2 regions of the Virgibacillus sp. L01 genome follow, and region 2 is predicted to be linked to the other one. Evidence: a T-box and tRNA genes for the amino acid it is inferred to sense, from the RefSeq annotation. Region 2 holds a T-box; the other holds one or more tRNA genes.
What was found. A T-box is a leader RNA that pairs with one kind of tRNA and senses whether it is charged. The one in region 2 lies ahead of tyrS (tyrosine--tRNA ligase), so its partner is inferred to be a tRNA-Tyr.
Positions count from the first base shown of each region.

Region 1: it encodes a tRNA-Tyr, which carries the amino acid that the T-box ahead of tyrS (tyrosine--tRNA ligase) is inferred to sense. The anticodon was not compared.

Region 1 covers NZ_JBQQCP010000017.1:143-3,561, forward strand. The annotation lists tRNA gene ACTWQM_RS19410 (tRNA-Asn) at 224-298, shown strand; tRNA gene ACTWQM_RS19415 (tRNA-Thr) at 306-378, shown strand; gene ACTWQM_RS19420 (hypothetical protein) at 475-714, shown strand; gene ACTWQM_RS19425 (hypothetical protein) at 812-982, shown strand; gene ACTWQM_RS19430 (YwaF family protein) at 1,007-1,738, opposite strand; tRNA gene ACTWQM_RS19435 (tRNA-Glu) at 1,982-2,056, shown strand; tRNA gene ACTWQM_RS19440 (tRNA-Val) at 2,091-2,166, shown strand; tRNA gene ACTWQM_RS19445 (tRNA-Thr) at 2,176-2,251, shown strand; tRNA gene ACTWQM_RS19450 (tRNA-Tyr) at 2,290-2,374, shown strand; tRNA gene ACTWQM_RS19455 (tRNA-Gln) at 2,388-2,458, shown strand; tRNA gene ACTWQM_RS19460 (tRNA-Lys) at 2,503-2,575, shown strand; gene ACTWQM_RS19465 (hydroxymethylglutaryl-CoA reductase, degradative) at 2,779-3,419, shown strand, end outside.
Region 2 covers NZ_JBQQCP010000008.1:36,252-39,670, forward strand. The annotation lists gene ACTWQM_RS14645 (transglycosylase domain-containing protein) at 1-1,752, opposite strand, end outside; T-box leader at 1,871-2,071, shown strand; gene tyrS (tyrosine--tRNA ligase) at 2,295-3,419, shown strand, end outside.

The DNA.
Region 1 (3,419 bases), on a different contig from region 2:
TTTTTATAACAGTAAATAATCACGTAGCACAATGAGTACAATACATAACGTCATATTACACTGATAAATACTAACAAATAATTCCACAGTAGCTGGCCGCATACATCTTTGAGAAGCTACTATATGCAGGCCTGCGAGGAGTGCTTGCATCACCGAATAATCATACACCACGACGAGCACAATACATAAGGTTATATTAACTTGATAAATACTTATATATTATTCCACAGTAGCTCAGCGGTAGAGCAATCGGCTGTTAACCGATCGGTCGTAGGTTCGATTCCTACCTGTGGAGCCATTTTAATGCTTCCATAGCTCAGCCGGTAGAGCACCACCATGGTAAGGTGGGGGTCAGCGGTTCAAGTCCGCTTGGAAGCTCTTACGTTAAACATCTATTTCCCAAGGGATTTAGGTGTTTTTATTTATGAAGAATATTCGATTAATGTATTATAAGTATAAGGACGGAGTGGTAAAATGTCAGCACCAAAAGAAGTAAGGAAGCAACGCAGAGAACAAATTGCTAGTGAAATTATTTCATCAAAAGAAGCTTTGGAAATTCTAGGCGTTTCACGTATGCGATTAAGCCAATATGTAAATGACGGTAGGGTAAAACCGATTAGAAGTGGTATATATTTAAAAGACGATATTGTGGCTTTTAAAGAAGCATTTAGAGAAGCGAGATCAAATAATGAATGGTTAAAAACGTTTGAATAGACGTTATGCATATTGACTTTTTTAAGGTATCTTTATCGATAAGCCAGGTTTTTTAATATATAAATGATATAAGAATAAATAGACAGGTGGTTTTAAAATGGGGAATGGGTTATCGTTGCTTATAATATTAGCTATTGTAGTAACTATAGCTGAAGTGCTTGTGGCTTACTTTTTGATCAAGAAACATAATATGAAAATTTGGCAATCTTTGTATACCTCGTTACCGGTAATTGTAATCGTTTGGGTAGTAGCTATTATGTATTCTTAACAAAAAATCAACACTCAACTAATTTTACAAGTTGAGTGTTGATTTTTCACGTTTAAGTAATTTATAAATCTGAAGCTGAACAAAGAAAACAATAAACGCTAAACCACATAAGTTCACATAATACCAAATGCCATTGCCAAGCACGTCAAGTGGTGTGGTAGCTGTAGGTGTATGGGAAAGGTAGAGGTAATTGGAATTTAATAATGGATTAATAAAGAAACCAATTATAATAGCATAAATTAATAGGTATCCATAGACTTCAAGTAGTGATTTAAACTTAATCTTTAAGGAACTGGTTGCGACAAGAAAAATACTTGTCCATGATATGGCAGTATGATGGACAAAAAACTTCCAAAAGCGATAGTGCGGATAGTCATACGGCAACTCTGGAGTAACTAATGCCAGGAAAGCAGGGATAAGACCAATAAAAAAAGTGATTTGTATAAGCTTCCTGTTGTGAGTAACTAACGCAATTGCCCCTGTTATACCTGCAATTCCGCAAAGATGCAATGGTGTGTGCTCTTGTAAGCTCCATATTCCAGTTAATGCTGTCCAGGTTTGATAGGATACTTCTGATAAAATTAACAGACTAAATAAAATCCAACGTATTGTATTGTGTAAATATGTATTAGATAAGATCTTTTTAAAAAATACTATAAATAGTATGATCCCAAAAAAATATATAAGCAGCATAACAATGTGACTTAAACCAAACGCAATAAATGGCTCGCCACCTAAACTTAACCAGTTCCCCATATAATTCCCCCAAATTGTTAAAAGTTACAGTCTATATCTCCATTATATTGGTAGCAAAAGTGTTTGAAAATAAAGAATTCCTATTTTCCCTTTACAAAGATGCTTAATCTATATATAATAAAATTCGTTGGTTTATGACAAGCCCTTTTTTGGCAGCTAAGTAATTATAAATATTTTTTACTGCATAGACAATTCTTATATGTGTAATAATTATAGTATTTTTATTACATGAAACCATTGTAAGGCCCGTTGGTCAAGTGGTTAAGACACCGCCCTTTCACGGCGGTAACACGGGTTCGAATCCCGTACGGGTCACCATTAATTCTTAGGAAAGTCAGTAACCTAATACATAGGAGGATTAGCTCAGCTGGGAGAGCACCTGCCTTACAAGCAGGGGGTCGCAGGTTCGAGCCCTGCATCCTCCACCATTAATATATGCCGGTCTAGCTCAATTGGCAGAGCAACTGACTTGTAATCAGTAGGTTGGGGGTTCAATTCCTCTGGCCGGCACCATTTTTTATGTATAATTTATAGAAATGTAGTTAAAATATGGAGGGGTAGCGAAGTGGCTAAACGCGGCGGACTGTAAATCCGCTCCCTCAGGGTTCGGGAGTTCGAATCTCTCCCCCTCCACCATAATTTACTTAATTGGGCTATAGCCAAGCGGTAAGGCATCGGGTTTTGATCCCGTGATCCTAGGTTCGAATCCTGGTAGCCCAGCCTTTTTTTATTTTATGAGGTTTTTCGGGCAACATTCCTGACATGAGCCATTAGCTCAGCTGGCAGAGCATCTGACTTTTAATCAGAGGGTCGGAGGTTCGAATCCTCCATGGCTCATCAATTTATATGAAAAAACACTAGCGTAAATACATAACACATATTATAATAGCAGATAAACAAGGTCGTTATGATTACCAACAACCTTGTTTATTTGCATTTTGTACTGTTTTTTTACATAATAGATACAGTAATTTATTCATTAATAAAAAAATGAACAATTTGACATATATAAATTATGCTAGTTAAAAGGATGAGATGGTATGAAAACTTCTAGATTCCCTGGTTTTTACAATATGACTGTTGAGGAACGCAGACAGTTGTTGACTACGATGGATACGTTCACTGATGAAGAAAAAGATTATTTGTTTTCAAACGAACCTCTTCCAACTGACACGGCGGATAAAATGATAGAAAACGTAGTCGGGACTTTTCCGCTTCCATTAGGATTAGGATTGAATTTTTTAATTAATGGGAAAGAATATGTAATACCAATGGCAATTGAAGAACCATCTGTTGTTGCCTCAGCAAGCTATATTGCAAAAACTGTCAGAAATGCTGGAGGGTTTACTACAGAGGCGACAGATCGTGTTATGATTGGTCAAATTCAAGTAGTAGGCTGTCCGGATTTTCAAGCAGCAAAAGAGGCTGTTTTAAAGGAAAAAGATGCATTGATTGCTGATGCTAATGCTGCATACCCCAGTTTAGTAGCTAGGGGTGGTGGCGCAGAAGATCTAGAAGTTAGAGTATTAAATGAAGAATCAGACTCAAAATATGGTCAAATGCTTATCCTTCACGTTTATATAAATACTTGTGACGCAATGGGAGCAAATATCATTAACACAATGGTTGAGTCACTTGCTCCGACAGTCGAGACTATCACGAAAGGGAAAGTATATTTACG
Region 2 (3,419 bases):
GGCTTTACCATTGTTACCAAAGGTACTGAACGCATTTGTGTTTTCTTCAACTGAGACACCATCAGTAGTTCCACCGATTCCCAGAGAGAGGTTAGCATATTCATTTTTACCCAAGGTTGTTATTCCCATAGGCTTCAAAAATTCGCTGACAGGATCCTGCGATCTGATTTGGTCGTAAATTCTGATTGCAGGTATGTTATAGGAATTTTTAAGTGCCTTACGGGCAGAAACCAGCCCATGATAGCCGCCTCCATAGTTTCCAGGTGTATATGGCCCCATAGAGCTGGAATAAGTTGTTTTGACATCAGCTACGGGTGTTCCGGGCTGTATAACTCCTTTTTCCATTGCCGGAGCGTAAGTGAGTATTGGCTTCATGGTACTGCCATTTGAACGAATTACATCTGTTGCATAATTTAGTTGGTCTTTTTGAGTATACTCACGGCCACCAACAAAGCTAATAATTCTACCCGTACTGTTTTCAATTAAAATCCCGCCAGTCTCAATAGGCTGAGTTTTTGTTACAGTTTCACCAGTCTCTTTATTTATAACAACCTTACCAGTCCAATCCGGACCATACGTTTCATATTTTTTGATGACCTTCTTAAATACATCGTGTGTTTTTTTATCAACTGTTGTATGGATTTTGTAGCCGTTTTTACGTAATGCACGATCAGCTAATATTTTATATTCTTCCATTAGCTTTTCATCATTGTTCAGGTCTTCCATTGAATATCCATCTTCTTCAGCAATATGTTTTAGTATTTTTTCTTTTGCTCGTTTTTCAGCACTAAAGGTTAAGTATGGATATTTTTCAATTGGCGATTGAGACTCTTCGATGAAATCAGCTACAATGTCGTAACTTAATGCCTTTTCATATTGCTTTTTTGAAATAGTATCTGATTCATACATTCTGTTTAGAACAGATTTCATCCGATTTAGTCCAGGCTGCATTCCTTCTTTACTTTTTAAACCACCGCTGTTTTTGAAAGGGGTATACCTTGATGGACTCTGCGGAAGTCCTGCAAGGTAGGCTGACTGTGGTAGGTTAACCTCAGATGCATCAATCCCAAATATTCCCTGGGCAGCAGTTTGAATTCCAGCGATATTCCCACCTGAAGCATCTCGGCCATATGGGACAATATTTAAATATGCCTCAAGGATTTGGTCTTTTTCAAAAAAGCGTTCCAAACGCAGTGCTAACAGGATTTCCTTTGCTTTACGCTCAAATGATACCTCATTCGTCAGGATCTGGTTTTTTATAAGCTGTTGGGTTAGCGTACTTCCTCCCGTTTTGACTGCTGCATTTGTTGCTTCCTGTACTAGTGCACGGACAATTGCTTTAGGAACAATACCTTTATGATCATTGAAATATTCATCTTCCGTTGCAACTACAGCATTCTTCAGGGTATCTGAAACATTTTTCAGTTTAACTTCTTCTCTATGTATATCAGAGCGGACGTTACCGAAATATTTATTCCCGGCAAAATATAATTTTGATGTCTCCTCATAGTTATATATATCCTTTTCCATGCTCGCATAGCTTCGTACCGGTTCATCTTTGACAAGTGAAGCAAAGTAACCTGCACCTACACCGCCAGCAAACAACAGACCAACTGCACCTAAGATCACGAAAAATAAAATTACGTTCCAAAAAACATCATACGTAATACGTGATGATTTTTGGACTTTCCCAGTTCCCCAAATTGTCTTTGTTTTTTCTTTATATTTTTGAAATAATTGTTTATAATCCATAGTAAGACCTCCTAAATTCCAACATTAATTATAGCATAATCGATGTACTAGGTATAGAAGGAATTATGTGAATATATTGCGTTTGTCATCAGAATGTGATATGAATAAGTAATAATATTAAAATACATTGAAAGATCGCAGTAGCTTTGCAAATCAATTTTCAAGAGAACTAACGGATGCTGAGAGTTAGTATATATTTGCTGGTGAATTACAATCTGGAGTTTCTTCCTTCAAAAAGAAGACGGTGACATCATCGTTAACAATCCCAAGGTGGCATGTGCAACAAGGGTGGTACCGCGAGCGTAAACTCGTCCCTTATTTATATTAGGGATGGGTTTTTTTATTTGCAGTTAAAAAACGACCATGGCTGCTGAATGCGCAGCTATCATCTATCATGAAATTTCTTTTTCATATAGCAAATTTGAGGTTAGCGGACACCAGGGACCTTATTGGCAAAAATTCACGAAAATGACTGTGTCCGCTGAGATCAAGTGAGAGAGGTATTTTCATACAAAATTAGTAAAAGATGGAGAGTGAAGAGAATGGATATTTTAAAGGATTTGGAAAAACGTAATTTGATTCATCAAACCACTGACAACGAGGGCTTAACGAAGCATTTGGAAGAGAATCAGGTAACATTGTACTGTGGGTTTGATCCGACTGCTGATAGTTTACATATAGGACATTTGCTGCCGATCACAATGTTAAAAAGGTTTCAAAAGGCTGGACATCGTCCGATAGCGTTGATAGGTGGCGGAACAGGAATGATTGGTGATCCAAGTGGTCGTTCCACAGAACGTTCACTGAACGAAGCGACAGTTGTAAAAGGTTACAGTGAAAAAATTAAGGAGCAATTAGCAAAACTGCTTGATTTTGATAGTGGGTCAAATGCTGCGGTTGCCCGTAATAACCATGACTGGCTTGCAAGCATGACTGTGATTGACTTTTTACGGGATGCAGGAAAGCATTTTGGTATCAACTACATGCTTGGCAAGGAATCTGTGTCGGCTCGGATTGAACAGGGGATATCTTATACAGAATTTAGTTACATGATCCTTCAATCTTTAGACTACCTAAAATTATATGAACAAGAAAATTGCACCATGCAAATTGGCGGCAGCGATCAATGGGGAAATATAACTGCTGGTATGGAACTGATTCGCCGCTCCAGAGAAGAGATGGACGAAGAAACGAAAGTATTTGGCCTAACCGTTCCTCTGATTACAAAGGCTGATGGTTCCAAATTTGGTAAAACAGCAGGCGGTTCTATTTGGTTAGATCCAGAAAAAACAACGCCATATGAATTTTATCAGTTTTGGTTTAATGCTGATGATCGTGATGTAATGAAATTTCTATATTACTTTACATTTCTTGATCAGGAAGAACTTGATCAGTTACAAAAAGAAGTAGAGGATACTCCTGAAAACCGTCTGGCACAAAAACGTTTAGCTGAAGAGATGACTCGTGAAGTGCATAGTCAGGAAGCTTTGGAACAAGCACAGAAAATATCAGCATCACTTTTCAGTGGAAATTTAAAAGAACTATCTGCAGGAGATATTAAGCAAGGTTTTAAAGGTGTTCCTGCTTACGAAGCTCCTAAAGAAGAAATAGGTTTAATCGATCTTTTAGTTAACGCTTCTATTTCATCATCAAAGCGCCAAGCAAGA